2 regions of the Alteromonas sp. AO-Serp genome follow, and region 1 is predicted to be linked to the other one. Evidence: predicted binding sites of a transcription regulator. Region 1 holds the regulator's gene; the other holds the start of a gene.
The links. Region 1 encodes LexA, which represses DNA repair genes until DNA is damaged. Its sites were predicted from a motif close to TACTGTATNNNNATACAGTA; they were not measured.

Region 1 (8,594 bases):
GTGACGGAGTTGATGAAGTTGCTTATTTATATGGGAGCGAATATTACAATGCGACCTCTATTGCCATTGTAGATGTTCGCACAGGTGAGCAGTTGCAACAGTACGATATTGACGGTGTCAATAACCTTGCTTTTGGTAACGTAGATGATGACGCATCGATAGAAATGGTAACGAACAATGGTTATGTGTTTGATATCGAAAGCGGTGCCAACCAATGGCTATACGGTGGCGGGTTCAGCGACGCATTTGTTGTGCTGGGTGATATGAATAACGATGGTGTAGATGAAATCATCGGTGCCGATAGTTGGAATGATATCTCAATCTACTCAGCAGTATCGAAAAGCAGTTTGGCGACGGCGGAACATGGTGACATTTGTGATATCGCCTATAGTAAAGAAAGCCCAGCTACAGAAGGAATAGTGGTTGTCTCCGAGTGTCAGTGGGGACAAGTTAGAGGTTTTGCATTAGAAGCGGGACAAATCTCTGAGCAGTGGGCTCTTAACCACAACACTTACAGTGGCATGTCACTTCTCATTGACGATTTAGACAATGACAATGTGGACGACATTATTTGGACTGGTGAGAATCAAATTTTAGTAGCGCAACAAGATGCCAACGGTGAATATGCCTTGTCAGATATAAAAGGTGCGCCGCGCGCGAGTAGATATCATGCCGCGGGTTGGGCACCTTATGGCGATAATGATGAAAGAGCCGTCTTTGTTAGCGATACAAGTAGTTACGAATCATCTATTCAGATTTTATCGGTAGATAAAGAGGATAACTTTGCGATAAGTGCTGAGGTTGGCGAAGATGTCTATAACTATAGCAAACCGGTCGTTACAGACTACAACAATGACGGTGTGGGTGAGTTACTAATAGGGGCACTGGATTATAGTTCGTCGTTTAATGTCGTGAGACTTACAGATAACGCTATTCAGTGGACACTGAACAATAATCAGAATAGTGAAATTTCGTTTATTGAAGCCATTGACGTAAATAACGACAGTTACGCCGATGCAGTTATTATTGAGAACAATCGACTTAAAGCGTTTGATATCGAGAATCAGGTGCTTATCGACTCAATCATTAACGATTTTTCAATTAATGCGCTTGCTGCCTCTGAAAAAGACGGTGTGCATTATTTTGCTGTTGGGGGCTATAGTTCGCTCAAGCTCTATAAAATGCAGGATGGTGAATTTGTTGGATTGAATGAATTGGAAACCAATTGTGACCAATTGCTCACGGTAAATTTTGATAGTGATAGCGAACTTGAGTTTGCGTGTTTAAATAGAAACTACAACACCATCAACGTTTATGACGTGGCGAGCGATACATTAGAACTCAAAGACGCTATAGCACCGTCATTCTACCCTCAGTATATAGCGGCTGTTCCAACGACGTCGTCTAATCAGTCGATTATCGCTATCTACCAGCCTAACGAGAATGACTATTCGTACAATTATTATGACAGCATCGCATATCGCGTGGTTGAGGTTGATAATAAAGGCAATGTGGTGTGGCAAAGCCCTGGACTTGGGCTCGATAATGTTGAAGGCATGCGCACACGTCAAAATAGTGATGGGGAGCTGGAGTTACAAATTAGTAACCCGAACATGGCTCTTCTCGTAAAATAAGAGGAAAGCACTTGTCGTAGGCTTTTGCAGATCGCAAAAGACGCGGCAAGTGCTTGTTATTTAGTTTTAGGTGTATATACTTACAGGAACTGTATGAACAGACAGGTCTTTTATGCGCCCACTCACAGCTCGACAAACCGAAGTTTTAGAACTTATTAAAACAACCATGTTAGAAACGGGAATGCCGCCTACTCGTGCGGAAATAGCCCGTCAGCTTGGCTTTCGTTCTGCTAATGCAGCAGAGGAACATTTGAAAGCATTGGCGCGTAAAGGCGTGATTGAAATTTTGCCTGGTACGTCTCGTGGCATTAAGCTCAATATCCCTCTTGATAACGACGCACAAGAAGAAGAAGGCCTACCGTTAATTGGGCGTGTTGCAGCTGGTGAGCCGATCTTGGCGCAAGAGCATGTTGAATCGCACTACAAAGTCGATCCTGCACTGTTTCAACCCCATGCCGACTTTTTGCTACGCGTTAACGGTATGAGCATGAAAGACATTGGTATTTTAGACGGTGATCTTCTCGCTGTTCATCGCACTACTGATGTACACAACGGTCAGGTGGTTGTGGCGCGTGTAGATGAAGACGTCACCGTAAAGCGTCTAGAGAAGCGCGGGCGTGAAGTATTGCTTCATGCTGAGAATGATGAGTTTGCACCAATAAAAGTTGATTTGGCGACTGAACATTTTGCGATAGAAGGTATTGCGGTGGGTGTGATCAGAAACGCTGACTGGATGTAGTATTTTAGCTTGTTTGTATAAAAGCGGCGCGTTAGCCGCTTTTTTTATGTCTTTTGTTCCTGTTTTTTTCTTCAATCTGCCAACTTAGGTTTTATCCTGCCCAGCAAACCTGTTGGTTTTCTGCGCGCTTATTTTTATCATTACTCACGTTATTCTTTCTATGAATGCTTCAAGTATTTTCCATTTTTTATTTTGAATTTTGTTTGAAATCGACATTGAGTAATCGATTACTTATTGATTTCTTAACTAGTTAGTCGAGCATTTACTTTAACCCCGTGTTCAAAATGCCTGTTTGATTCCAAGGGCATCCCACAGCAATGGCTTTCTCTTTTTGCACGTGAAATCCCTCGCGACCATTTTAGTAAATGATTAAAAATTAACCACTTCGTTAAATTTTTAATAGAAAAGACTAGACGGCACGACATTATTGCGCAATTCTTATACAGAGATTAACAAAATAATAACAATGACTCTAAATTTGTTTTACAAGTTGAGGTTATGGGTCAATCGTTCGCAAACCATTTGGTAGGGCATCGCGCAAATTAATCAGCGTCTTTGACCACGCCATTACGGAGGTGCTGAGTGAAACAACTAACGACCGTTTTCGCAAAATGGTGTTCTAGTATACCAATTTTGCTTTTTTCCCCTTTGCTTTTTGCGCAAGAAGCAAGCGAAGAAGCCTCTTCGCTTAATTTGAGACGCGGTGCTACCGACATCAGTGGGCAGGTATACGACCTCCATATGTTGATGTTCTTCATTTGTGTAGGTATCGCGGTTGTAGTTTTTGGCGTGATGTTCGCCTCAATGTATCTACATAGAAAGTCCCGTGGCGCCAAGCCAGCTAATTTTCACGAAAACGTGAAGGTCGAAATTGCTTGGACCGTTATTCCTTTCCTTATTCTTATTTTCATGGCGGTACCCGCAGCGAATACTCTAATTGCTATGGAAGACACGTCTGAGCCTGACATGACGGTGTTAGTAACAGGCTCTCAATGGAAATGGCATTACAAGTACATGGATAGCGATGTAGAGTTTTATTCTTTACTCGCCACTCAGCGCGAGCAAATAGAAAACAAATTTCAGAAAACAGATAACTACCTGCTGGAAGTTGACCGTCCCTTGGTTATTCCTACTGGGAAAAAAGTACGCTTTCTTATTACCTCTGACGACGTTATCCACTCTTGGTGGGTTCCTGACTTTGCCGTGAAAAAAGATGCCAACCCCGGCTTTATTAACGAGTCTTGGGCCAAGGTGAATGAGCCGGGTATTTATCGCGGACAGTGCGCGGAGCTTTGTGGTAAAGACCATGGCTATATGCCGGTTGTGGTAATTGCTAAAGAACCCGCCGAGTTTGAAAAGTGGATGGGCGAACAAGAAGAGATTGCTCGTAAAGCAAAAGAAGAAGAGCAGCGTCTACTTTCTATGAATATGTCTATGGATGAACTGATGAAAGAGGGCGAGCGAGTATACAACGCAACGTGCGCTGCTTGCCATATGCCAAATGGTGAAGGTTTACCTGGCGTGTTCCCGGCATTAAAAGGCAGCAAGATGGCACTAGAAGATCAGCAAGGTCACATTGACATCGTGCTGCATGGAAAGTCAGGAACAGCCATGCAAGCGTTTGGAAAAATGCTAAGTCTTAAGGAAATTGCCGCCGTAGTCACTTACGAGCGAAATGCCTGGGGCAATAAAACTGGCGATATGGTTCAAGCCAAAGATGTCAACGCAGTGGCAAACGGAAACTAGGAGCAGACAATGAGCAAAGCAACTGAAGTTATTTCGCCAGATACCTCTGCGCCTCACAGTGGTCAAGTAAATGACGGTCACCTACATGATGACCATGAACACCACGATCATATTCCTAAAGGGATAACGCGTTGGTTGTTTACCACTAACCATAAAGACATAGGCACACTTTATTTGTGGTTTGCCTTTATTATGTTTTTAGTTGGTGGTGCGATGGCCATGGTGATCCGCGCTGAACTATTCCAACCCGGTCTACAAATTGTAGAGCCAAACTTCTTTAACCAAATGACTACGGTACACGGGCTTATCATGGTATTTGGTGCAGTAATGCCAGCCTTTACTGGGCTCGCAAACTGGCTTATTCCCATGATGATCGGCGCCCCTGACATGGCGTTACCGCGCATGAATAACTGGAGCTTCTGGATTTTACCAGGTGCCTTTCTCATTCTATTGAGCTCGCTCTTTATGGAAGGCGGGGGCCCTGCTTTTGGATGGACTTTCTACGCGCCCCTTTCAACGACTTACAGTGGCGATTCGACAGCGTTGTTTGTGTTCTCTGTTCACATCATGGGTATTTCATCCATTATGGGTGCGATTAACGTGATTGTGACCATCTTTAATATGCGTGCGCCAGGCATGACCTGGATGAAAATGCCGCTGTTTGTATGGACGTGGCTTATCACGGCATTCTTGCTGATTGCGGTAATGCCAGTGCTCGCCGGTGCGGTTACCATGGTGTTAACTGATAAGTTCTTTGGCACGAGCTTTTTTGATGCTGCTGGTGGCGGCGACCCGGTTATGTTCCAGCATATTTTCTGGTTCTTCGGGCACCCTGAAGTGTACATTATGATCTTGCCCGCTTTCGGCATTATCTCGCAAATTGTTCCTACCTTCTCTCGAAAGCAGCTGTTTGGATACGCGTCTATGGTTTACGCCACGGCGTCGATTGCGCTGCTCTCTTTTGTTGTGTGGGCTCACCATATGTTCACCACGGGCATGCCGGTGTACATGGAAATGTTTTTCATGTTTGCCACCATGCTTATCTCGGTGCCTACTGGCGTAAAAGTGTTTAACTGGGTAGCGACCATGTGGCGCGGCTCACTGAGCTTTGAAATGCCAATGATGTTCGCTATTGCCTTTATTGTGCTGTTCACCATTGGTGGGTTGTCAGGGCTAATGTTGGCGATCACGCCCGTGGACTTCCAATATCACGACACTTACTTCGTTGTAGCCCATTTCCACTATGTACTGGTAACTGGCGCGGTCTTTTCCATCATGGCTGCGGTGTATTACTGGTTGCCTAAATGGACGGGAAAAATGTATGACACAGCTTTAGCTAAATGGCATTTCTGGTGCTCACTGGTATCGGTCAATGTGTTGTTCTTCCCTATGCACTTTGTGGGTTTGGCTGGTATGCCACGCCGTATTCCTGACTATGCATTGCAGTTCGCTGATTTTAATAAATGGATAAGCCTGGGTGGTTTTGCATTCGGTTTATCTCAGCTCATCTTTCTTGCCCTGCTTATCAAGGCATGCAAAAAGCAAGGTGAGCCGGTATCAGCGCAAGTTTGGGACGGCGCAGAAGGATTGGAATGGGAAATTCCATCACCCGCTCCTTATCACACGTTTGAAACGCCACCTGTCGTTAAGTAACGGTAGGTGGAGTTGTGAATAGGTCATTCCTTTCAACCGGCAAAAGCCGATGGGAATGACATTCACACATTGCAGGTGGTGAGGGAGATAAACGACTAAACAAGCGTTTACCAACCTTCATCTATGGATTTACCCGGAGGTCACGTGATGTCACAGCAAAGCGCAAACAACAAGATGGTTATTAAACTTGTTGCTATTGTCATTGGCATGTTTGGCTTCGGCTTTGCCCTTGTTCCCTTGTACGACGTATTTTGCGACGTTACGGGAATTAACGGAAAAACCGAAGGCACGGCTGCGGTTTATCAATCGGTTGAGATTGATGAGTCGCGAGAAGTGACCGTCGAGTTTATTACTCGCACAAATACCGGTATGCCCTGGGAGTTTCGTGCTGAAACCAAGCGCGTGAAAGTGCACCCTGGCGAACTTAATACGGTATCGTTTTATGTGAGAAACCCTGCATCAAGCAATATCGTAGCTCAGGCCATTCCCTCTGTATCCCCCGGAACGGCAGCACTGTACCTGAACAAGACTGAATGCTTCTGCTTCAATCAGCAGCCATTAGATGCGGGTAGTGAAGCCTATATGCCCATGCAGTTTTATGTAGACCCTCAGCTACCTGAAGAAATTACGTTTTTTACCTTGCAGTACACACTCTATGACGTCACAGCGCGAGCCAGTGACCTAACGACAACACCGAATCCCTTTATGGCTTCAACACCATCAAATGGCGAATAGGCCGAAGGGGTAAGGAGAAGAAAATGCAACCCGAAGTACAGAATCACGAATACCAAAAATATTATGTACCCGCACAAAGTCCATGGCCCATCGTAGGGGCCGTTGCTCTATTTCTTATCGCCGTAGGTGCGGGCAATTATGTGGTGCAAGCAACCAAAGGTGAAACAGGCTATGGCGGTCATATCCTTTTAGCGGGGATAGCAGTATTGCTCGTTATGCTTGTAGGTTGGTTTAAAAATCAAATAGATGAATCTATGGCAGGGCTTTACAGCGATCAGCTGGGGCGTTCATATCGACAAGGTATGAGCTGGTTTATCTTTTCAGAGGTGATGTTTTTCGCTGCGTTTTTCGGCGCCCTCTACTACGCGAGATTTATTTCCGTTCCGTGGCTGGGCGGCGCATCGAATAACGCTATGACCAATGAGGTCTTATGGCCGACCTTTGAGGCCATGTGGCCGCTGGTGTCAACGCCAGGCGGCACTACCACACAGGAAATGAGTGCTGCGGGGTTGCCCACAATCAACACGGTTATCTTGCTTATCTCATCTATTACACTGCACTTCGCTCATGTGGGACTAGAGCAAAACAAACGCAAACAGCTAACCCTAATGCTGGGTATCACTATCTTACTTGGATGTGGGTTCTTGTTCCTACAGGTAGAAGAGTACATACATGCGTATCGCGACTTGGGGCTTACGCTTCAGTCAGGCATTTACGGCAACACCTTCTTTATGCTCACAGGGTTTCACGGCATGCATGTGACCCTTGGCACCATCATTCTAATTGTACTGTTTTTTAGGGTCTTGAAAGGGCATTTCACGCCTGAAAACCACTTCGCGTTTCAGGCGGGGAGCTGGTACTGGCACTTTGTAGATGTAGTGTGGGTCATGCTCTACATCTTTGTTTACGTACTTTAAAAGGAATCCCCAAACTCAGTAAGGCCTTGGGTTTGGGGTAATTAAACCGGTACCAATAGCGATAAGAATAATAATAACAATGACGGCAGAAGTGAGCACGCGTCGACCAATGTACTTACTCATAGGGCCCTTAGACGTGTCATTTTTCATCATGATTCGCATCGCCATGAACAAATTCACAATCATGTACAGCACCAACGCAACAAGGACTATTTTTATCAACATATTCACCTCTGTTTTTATTCTAATTTTGCATGGTGCGAAATAATCATGTTTTCTCGCACTCGCCACGTTATTCCTTGGTTACTCACGGGCTTTAGTGTGGCGATTATGTGCGGTTTAGGGTACTGGCAACTTGATCGCATGGTCCAAAAGCAACAACGTTTAGCTAGCATAGCGCAAAAGCAAAGTAATGGAACCTTGAGTTTAGAAGAGGCGTTGTCTCATGATGATCCTCGGGATATTACCGTATCGTTCAGCGGCGCAATAGACGCTAACCATGTGTTGCTATTAGATAATCAGATTCACAATCAGCGGGTGGGTTTCGATGTCATCGTACCGGTAAATACCAATGTCGGGTGGCTCTTGGTTAACTTTGGCTGGGTGCCTGCGCCAGACTTAACGCGCACGCTACCGGAAATAAGTTTTACAAGCCAAACGCGCGAATTAATCGGCGTGCTTAGCGTGCCGGGTAACAACCCCTTAGTGAAAGAAACCAACATGGCTTTGTCGCAAAGCCCCGCGCTGGTACAACACATAGAATTCCCTGCACTAAGCAACGCCTTAGAGCGCAAACTTTTACCCTTTATTCTTCACCTTACCACGCCTGACCCCGCGTTTATTCGTGAACATCAGGCCGTCGTAATGTCTCCTGAAAAGCACCTTGGCTATGCAGTTCAATGGTTTGGTTTAGCCATTGCCGCTGCAGCCATTGGCGGCTTTGCAATTAGTAAGAAAGGACGTAGTTATGAGTAATGCTGCTTCGAAAAAAACATTAATTATTATGGTAGCCGTGTTTGTTTTACCTGTTGTTCTGGCAAAGCTCGCACTTGATAACGAATGGTTTACTAAAGGCGCGACAAATAAAGGTCAGCTGCTCGCGCCGACCATCGACATGAGTGCGCTTTTAGAAAACGCGGAACCTAAATGGCGTTTGTTGTATGTGATGCC
Region 2 (8,594 bases), on a different contig from region 1:
TACCCTTATTTTGGCGGCTGGCATTGTAACTACCGCGCCACTACTTTGTTTTACCGCTGCTGCAAGGCGCATTATGTATTCAACGCTAGGCTTCTTTCAGTACATTGGGCCAACGCTCATGTTCATACTGGCGGTTTACCTATACGGCGAACCGCTTGAGGAGTCCCGTTTGGTGACCTTCGGCTTTGTGTGGTTTGCGCTTATCTTGTTCAGCGCTGATTCGCTAGTCAATTATCGCAGTCAACGTAAAGCGCAAAAGCTCTCAGTAGAGTAGGGGCTGGTTCTCACAGCCCTGCGTAATACCAATCCGCAAAGCGGTGGCGTAAAACGCCTATATGCAAAAGCAGCGCGCCTATGATGAAAGAGCTAATGTGCGTGGAAAATGGTGAGTTACGCAATGGTCAGAAAGCACGGTTAGTTAAATGGGAAAGCTAAAGCAGTGAAGCTTGCTCTTGCTGAGGTACATCTGGCGGTTCACATTTGACCTGATTGCGCCCGCAATTTTTTGCAGCGTAAAGCTGTTTATCTGCAAGGCTTAGTAGCTTATCTACGCGCTGGGTATGGGCGCCGCTTACTCCAATGCTACAGGTCACTTTAATGTCGGTTTTGGGAAGTTGAATAACTTCCGCTTCCACTACTTTTCTGAAATCTTCTAAGCGTTCACACGCCTTTTTTAAAGGTGTAGATGGCATATAAATACAAAACTCTTCACCGCCAAATCGGGAGATGATTTCATCTGGAAAATAAAACTCAATAAGCGCCGCCAGGGCTTTTAGCACAATGTCACCGGCGTCATGGCCATGGGTATCGTTTATCGATTTGAAAAAGTCTAGGTCAATGAGGGCGAGAGCGTGATCTTCAGACAGGTTTTGGTGTTGCACAGTAACCATGTAGAAGAAGTGGCGCCTGTTAGGCAAACCTGTTAAATAGTCGGTGTTGGCCACACGGCGAATTTCTTCAACGCTCTCAATATATTCCACGTTCTGCATCACGCGACACAAGAATTCTTCATGACAGTAGGGCACTCGCAAGAAGTCATTTGCACCACTCTTAATAAAGTGCGCAGACATTAACATGCCTTTGCCTCCAGCAACGCCCATAATTGCCAACTGCTCTTTCGAAAAGGCTTTTCTTAAACTGGCGACAAAGTGCGTGCCTGTCATATCAGGTAACGTATTGTCAGTGATAACAAGACGTACGTTTTTGTGTTCAGACAAGCATTGCATAGCGTCTGTAGCCGTTAGGCATTCAAACGCAATAAAATTGTGGCGCTGAAGTAATGAAACGGTTTTTGAGCGCAACACCCGATTCGTGCTTACGACGACGACGCCAGTAGACTTGTTTTTTTCTAATCGGCTAATAAGACGATTCAGGTAGTCGTAGTTCTGCGAATTTTCTTTGGGAATGTAATCGACAACGTTACGTTCTAGGACTTTATCGCGAATAGCGCTATCTAAACTTTCTGTTGTAGCAATGGTGGGAATGAAAGACTCAACCGTAAAGTCGATGGCTTCGCCTTTTGGTGCATCGGGAAGCGAGTATGCAACAATAGCACACAGAAAGGTTTCCGGCATATTTTGCGAAAACCGTGCTTTGCCTTCTGTCAGCGACGTTGCGCCAACGGGGGTAAGGCCTGCCCGGCGTACTAATTTCGCTATAAGTTCAAGGTTGCCTTCACCATTTTCGATGATCAGCACGTGTTGCTGCATACATTTCAACTTAGGTTTAGGCTACCTTGCCTATTAATAATGTTACGCTTTCTCCAGCTTTGCGTAAGCAAGTACCAGCCATTTGCTGCCAAATTCGTCGAAGTTTACTTGAACTCGACCGTGCTCACCACTCCCTTCGTAGTTAAGTACGATCCCTTCGCCAAATTTACGGTGTACAACTCGCTCACCTAAACTAAAGCCCGTTTCTTCAAAACTGGCGTGCGACGTTGCTTGGCTAAAGCGGTTGTGCACGGGCCGCGAAATAGTCGATTTCAGCCTAACCTCTTCAACGCAGTCTGCTGGCATTTCGCGAATAAATCGAGAAGCAGTATGATACTTATCTTGGCCATAGAGTCGACGACTTTCTGCATAAGTAATATACAACTTTTGCATTGCTCTGGTCATACCAACATAGCAAAGTCTGCGTTCCTCTTCCATTCGACCTGGCTCGTCGTTGGTCATTTGGCTAGGGAACATGCCTTCTTCTACACCTGCTAAGAATACCAGTGGAAATTCAAGGCCTTTAGCGGTGTGTATAGTCATCATCTGCACGGCATCCTGGTCTTTATCCGCCTGGGTTTCACCTGCTTCCAGCGACGCATGAGCTAGAAAGGCTGCCAGAGGCGACATTTCTTCGGCTTCTTCAGGCACGATAAAGGTTTTACATGCAGTAACCAATTCTTCCAAGTTTTCTAGTCGTGCTTGGGCCTTTTCTCCGCGCTCTGCTTGGTACATGGCGTACAGACCAGACTGGCGAATAGCTTTATCGGCTTGTTGGTCAAGGGGCTCATCTAACGTGGATTGCTCTAGCTCAGTAATTAGCAACACAAAGCTTTGCATAGCGTTTAGCGCGCGGCCTTTAAAGCCACCTTCATTAATGAGCAACTGACACGCCTGCCACATTGAACAGTTGTGCATTCGCGCGGTGTCGCGCACTTGCGATAAGGTTTTCTCACCAATACCGCGACTTGGGGTGTTTACTACACGCTCGAAAGCTGCATCGTCGTGCGGGTGGCTCACCATACGCATATAGCCAAGGGCGTCTTTAATCTCTTGGCGTTCGAAGAAGCGCAGACCGCCGTATATGCGATACGCCAGCCCTTCGTGCAGCAAGGCTTCTTCCAGTACTCGAGACTGGGCGTTGTTTCGATAAAGAATGGCGGTATCAGTAAGGGCGTTGCCTTGATTAAGCCAATCTTTGATTTTCGAAACAATAAAGCGCGCTTCATCTAGCTCGTTGAAACCCGCATATACAGAAATAAGCTCGCCTTGCGCGTCTTCCGTCCAAAGTTCTTTCCCTAAACGGCCCGTATTGTTGTCGATAACCGTGTTCGCCGCTTTAAGAATGTTTCCTGTAGAGCGGTAATTCTGCTCAAGGCGAATAGTAGTAGGCTCGTTGAAGTCTTTCAGAAAGTGCTGAATATTATCTACGTTCGCGCCGCGCCAGCCGTAAATAGACTGATCGTCGTCGCCAACAATCATAATGTTATTATTACCACCACTACACAGCATACGAAGCCATGCATATTGGATATTGTTGGTATCTTGGAATTCGTCTACTAACACTGCACGGAAACGACGTTGATAGTGGGCTAATACTTCTGGGTTTTTAGCCCATAATTCATGTGCGCGTAGCAACAGTTCAGCAAAATCTACCAAGCCTGAACGGTCGCAAGCGTCTTGATATGCCGCATAGACTTCGCGCATGGTCTTTTGAATATGATCGCCGTGGGTTTCAATGTGCTGAGGGCGCAAGCCTTCGTCTTTGTTGCCATTTATGTACCACTGAATTTGACGAGGCGCCCAATGCTTTTCGTCCAGGTTCATGGCCTTCAGAATGCGGCGAATAAGTCGATACTGATCGTCCGAATCAATTATCTGAAAATTCTCAGGCAAGTTGGCTTCTGCATGGTGCGCGCGTAGCAAGCGATGCGCAAGCCCGTGGAAGGTACCAATCCACATATTGTGCAGGCTGCGACCCATCAACGACTCTATTCGGCCGCGCATTTCTTTGGCTGCTTTATTGGTAAAGGTTACTGCCAAAATAGAAAAAGGGGCGATGTTTTCGACTTCCATTAACCACGCAATGCGATGCACTAATACGCGGGTTTTACCACTGCCCGCGCCAGCCAAAACTAGGGCGTTAGATAGTGGGGCTGCTACTGCTTCACGCTGTTTGTCGTTTAGCTCGTCTAGCAGTCGAGATACATCCATAGTGTGGTACCTGTTAGTTGATAGTGTTATACATTCAGCAGCGCGCTATTATGCCACCTGCCTGTTAATTTATACAGTCCAGTTTTTCCCAGTGAAGATAAACTTCAACGGCATTATACGTTCGTGTGTAATCATGATTTTAAGTATTATTTAATGAAAGATACGAGCGCTCTGAACGTTCTATTAAATTAATTGAAGCACTCAGTTAGACGCAGCGAGAGAGCAGAATGCTTTAACGATGTATACATGTACGATACGGTTATTAGCTATAACGAATTAATTCGATAAATTGATCGAATTATGCGCTTGGTCGGTATCACATCGGTATTGCATCACATCAAACTCAGGTAAACTTTTACGCGTTCCCTTTTGTCAGCATAGATATGCCCAGCAAGGAACAAGTTTAGATTGCTTACCCAATTTTCTGATAGAACACAGCATTTTTATATAACGGGACATGCTCATGACCGCACTTACAACGCCCATCGATTTTTGGTCTACGCTGAAACAAGAAGCGCAAGTTGTTGCTGAAAAAGAGCCTTTGCTGTCTAGCTATGTGCATGCCAGTGTTCTTGCACATCACAACTTTGAATCGTCGCTTAGCTTTATTCTGTCGAACAAAATGGCAGACGACGTCATGCCTGCGCTCGCCATTCGTGAAGTTTTCGATGAAGCTTACTTACTTGAGCCTGGCATCAGCGAAGCGGCTATTGCTGACATTCTAGCGATTAAGGCGCGGGATGCGGCGGTCAACGATTACCTTACTCCCTTACTTCACTTTAAAGGTTTTCATGCTGTGCAAGTACACCGCATGGCGCATTACCTCTGGGTGCACGGTCGTCACCAGCTTGCTTTATTCTTACAAAGCCGCAACTCGGCAAGCTTTGGTGTAGATATCCACCCTGCTGCGCGTATTGGTAAAGGCGTCATGTTTGACCACGCAACTGGCATTGTAGTGGGCGAAACTGCAGTGGTTGAAGACAACGTATCTATTTTGCAGAGCGTTACATTAGGTGGTACCGGTAATGAGTCGGGCGACCGTCACCCTAAAATTCGCCAAGGCGTGTTAATTGGCGCTGGCGCCAAGATCCTTGGAAATATCGAGATAGGTGAAGGCTCAAAAGTAGGCGCTGGTAGCGTTGTACTTAATAGTGTTCCAGCTCACGTTACTGTGGTGGGTGTTCCAGCTAAAGTGGTTGGGAGACCGGTTTGTCAAAGCCCATGTGAATCCATGCGCCAAAACGTACTAGAAGATAACTCCCACGTATAAAATTGGGGTCAGAGTACATTTTGGTCTTCAGGGTTTTTTGAGCAATTAAATGTACTCTGACCCCATTATTTGAGGGTTATTGTGTTGCCGCCTTTTTCTTTTGATGCGTAGAGTGCCCGATCGGCGCGCTGAATAAGTGTCTCGAGTGTATCGCTTTGCTGCATGAGAGTGACGCCGAAGCTCGATGATAATGACACTTCTGAAATAATGATTGCGTTTATACCTTCACGTACCTTTTCCACCAAATTAAGGGCGTTTTGCTCGCTGATATTAGGCAGAAGCAATACAAATTCGTCGCCGCCGAAACGGGCAAAAACATCAGCTTTACGCACAATATCCTTCGTCACCTGACTTAGTCGGCGCAATGCGTTGTCGCCGTCTACATGGCCTAATTCGTCGTTAATACGTTTAAACTTATCTAAATCAAACATAACGAAATAAAGCGAGCTTCCAGATTCACGGCTCTGAGCCATTTCTAGTGCGCTGCGCTGGGCCAAATACTCCCGCGTATAAGCTTGGGTTAAGGTATCCACAAAAACACGGTCTTTGAGCAGAGCATTGTCTGCTTGTAACTGAGGAATGGCTATACCAAACAACGCGTTGGCTGCAATAACGTTGAGTGCAAACTGATACACTTTGACGTAATCCATTAAGGCGAATATATGCACCAGCAAAACAATGCATAAGCTGCTTATTGCAAGGCTTATAACATTGCGCTTCGTACTTTCAGTACACGCTATCCACATGTGGGTAATGGCGAGAAAAAAGATAGCAAATGCACTGTCACGAGACTGGGTAAGTTTTGCCAATAACATGACGAATAGTATGAGGGCCAAATTGATTGCCACTTTTTTAAAGTAGCTGTGTAAATCGGATGAAGCGCAGTTAGAAAATGCTAAGAGGTCTATTTTAGATGCCGCACTTATTTTTACTAACAAGCCAGCAAAAAGAGGTGCAAGCACTACAACACCAGCCATATCCCCTATCCAAAAGGGCAGCATCGCTTCTTTAATATCCGCCGCTGACATCTGATTAGTGAGAACAAGTGAACCAATGACTAGTTGCGTAGCAACTAACGACGAAATACAGCCGATGATTAAGAACGAGACGATTAATTGGGGTGTGGTGACGTCGGGCTTTCTCAATAGATGGCCGAGAACACTGGCTCCTGCATAGTAAGGGAGCATATGTGCAACGCCGAATAACACGCCGCCCCACATCATTTCTACGTTATTTAACGGCAGCAAGTAGTTATGACCATTCCAGACGGTAATCGCAATGGCGGCCACCATAATAGGCACTACCGCGCGCCAACCTAAAACTAAGAAGCATGCAAGGGTGTAGCCTGCCGCAGGAAACCAAACACTGGCGTGTTCAGTGTATTCAACAATGCGTCCAATTTGCCATATGGCAATCCAAGACAAGATAATAAATACATCTTGATACAAGCCAGACAGTGGCTTAAACGGCCAAAAAGAACGACCTGTCTCGGCATGTTCATGAACATTCGAGGTTGGCTTATCTACCTTGGACGCTTGTTGCGACCTTGACTTCGAGATAGCAGGTTTTTCCATGAGGACACAAAAACTACGACTTCAGTTTTCAGTGTATAACGAGTGAGCGTCAAAATCTATACACCCTAAGTGCGGCTCTCTAGACCTTTAAGAATGCGGCTTACTCAAAGGTTCACATCCCGCAAAAGAATGAGTAGTAAAGGTCTGTATTTTCGAGATAAATAGCGCCTAGACAAATTGAATAAGCTCTTCTAATGAATCAAGCTGAACGTGTGGAAGTACTGAAACGGGTTCTAATTTCAACTGCATTGGACGATTACATGCAAACCATGCCGACTGATAGCCTGCATTAATGGCACCGAACACGTCTTTAATAATATTATCGCCCACATGTAAAATGTGCGCAGGCGTTACCTTTATCAGTGAGGCCGCTTCATCAAACATGTTTTGAGCAGGCTTCATAGGCCGTTCCACACTGGCGTGTAAGATCGCCGTGAAGTAACGGTCTAACCCTACTTTTTGCGCGTTTACATTGCCGTTAGTAATACCAACGAGCGGTAAATGCTGGCTAAGTTTATCGAGGGTGTGGTGAACATTACTGGCTAATGCAAAATCGCTTCTTGCGTCATAAAAACAATTAAAGCAGCTGTCTACAGCAGCACGTAATGCAGTGTCTTCTGTAGGGACTATTGATAACTGACTTGCTGGCGTGCCAGATAGTGCAGCGCTTAAAACAACGCGACGAAGCTGCCCCATATCAGAAGCCAATCGCGCGTCTTTGGCGATAGCCGCACGTTTAAGCTGTAGCCAATCAAGCGATGTTAGCTTAGCCGCATGTTTGTGATGTTCAGCAATATGCGCTTGAAGGGCTTGCTCTGCGCGTCGAATAATAGGTTCATTATTATAAAGGGTGTCATCAAGGTCGAAGGTCATAGCCTCGACGTTATTGATAGACCTGAAAAACTGCATGGGGAAACCTTCTAGTAGCGTTATTTCTTGTGTGCGCGAGGGTGAGCCGCGTCATAAACCTTAGCGAGATGCTGAAAATCCAGATGGGTATAAACTTGTGTCGTTGACAAGTTAGCATGACCTAATAGCTCTTGAACCGCACGCAAATCTCCGCTGGATTCTAATACGTGGGTAGCAAAGGAATGGCGCAGTTTGTGAGGGCTTACTTTTTGTGACAGCGACTGTTCGCTTGCCATTTTATCGAGGCGATTAGCGACTTGTCGATTGGATATGCGGGTTTTGCGCTTACTCACAAAGACCGCACTTTCGTATGGTGATGCGTAGGCAGGGCGTACCTTTAACCACGCGTTAAGTGCTTTTTGTGCGTGTCGGCCTAACGGAAGTATTCGCTGTTTACTTCCTTTACCCATGACCTTCACCGTACCGTCCTTTAGACAGTCGGCCAAATTAAGCCCAGTCAGTTCGCTTAAGCGCAGTCCACAGCCATAAAGTAGCTCAAACATAGCCACATCACGTAATTGCATACCCTCATCGTCGTCACTGCTTCGGGGGGAGGCATTAAGAAGCTGCTGCATTTCATCCACGCTTAGTTGCTTAGGCAATGGCTTCCCTTGCTTCGGAGCTTGAATACCTTCTACAGGGTTGCTGAATAGTTGCTGATGATCGATAAGATATTGGCAGAAGGTTCTAAGTGCCGATAGGCGCAATGCTATACTGCGTGGGCTGTGCCCTGACATCTTTGCATCAGCCATTACCCGCTTTATGTCGCTTGGCGTTAGTCCCGACCACTCGTAAAGCCCAAGTAGCTTTGCAACTTCTGTGAGTTGGCGCTGATAATTTTTGATAGTGTGAAGAGATAACCCGCGTTCTACCTGTAGATGTAGCAGAAACTTATCTAGCCATTGCTGGCAAGGCTCG

Region 2: a site for LexA is predicted at 3,983-4,002, ahead of uvrD (DNA helicase II). Genes of this name have one in related genera too.

Annotation. Positions count from the first base shown of each region.
Region 1 covers NZ_JAFLMX010000347.1:4,645-13,238, forward strand. Annotated here, with positions in the region: gene QVA83_RS21585 (hypothetical protein) at 1-1,634, shown strand, start outside; gene lexA (transcriptional repressor LexA) at 1,747-2,373, shown strand; gene coxB (cytochrome c oxidase subunit II) at 2,956-4,119, shown strand; gene ctaD (cytochrome c oxidase subunit I) at 4,129-5,772, shown strand; gene QVA83_RS21605 (cytochrome c oxidase assembly protein) at 5,920-6,507, shown strand; gene QVA83_RS21610 (cytochrome c oxidase subunit 3) at 6,531-7,424, shown strand; gene QVA83_RS21615 (DUF2909 domain-containing protein) at 7,440-7,649, opposite strand; gene QVA83_RS21620 (SURF1 family protein) at 7,695-8,399, shown strand; gene QVA83_RS21625 (redox-active disulfide-containing membrane protein) at 8,392-8,594, shown strand, end outside.
Region 2 covers NZ_JAFLMX010000101.1:7,423-16,016, reverse strand. Annotated here, with positions in the region: gene rarD (EamA family transporter RarD) at 1-274, shown strand, start outside; gene QVA83_RS07995 (GGDEF domain-containing response regulator) at 432-1,709, opposite strand; gene uvrD (DNA helicase II) at 1,752-3,923, opposite strand; gene cysE (serine O-acetyltransferase) at 4,387-5,193, shown strand; gene QVA83_RS07980 (sensor domain-containing diguanylate cyclase) at 5,259-6,767, opposite strand; gene QVA83_RS07975 (HAD-IA family hydrolase) at 6,936-7,676, opposite strand; gene xerC (tyrosine recombinase XerC) at 7,697-8,594, opposite strand, start outside.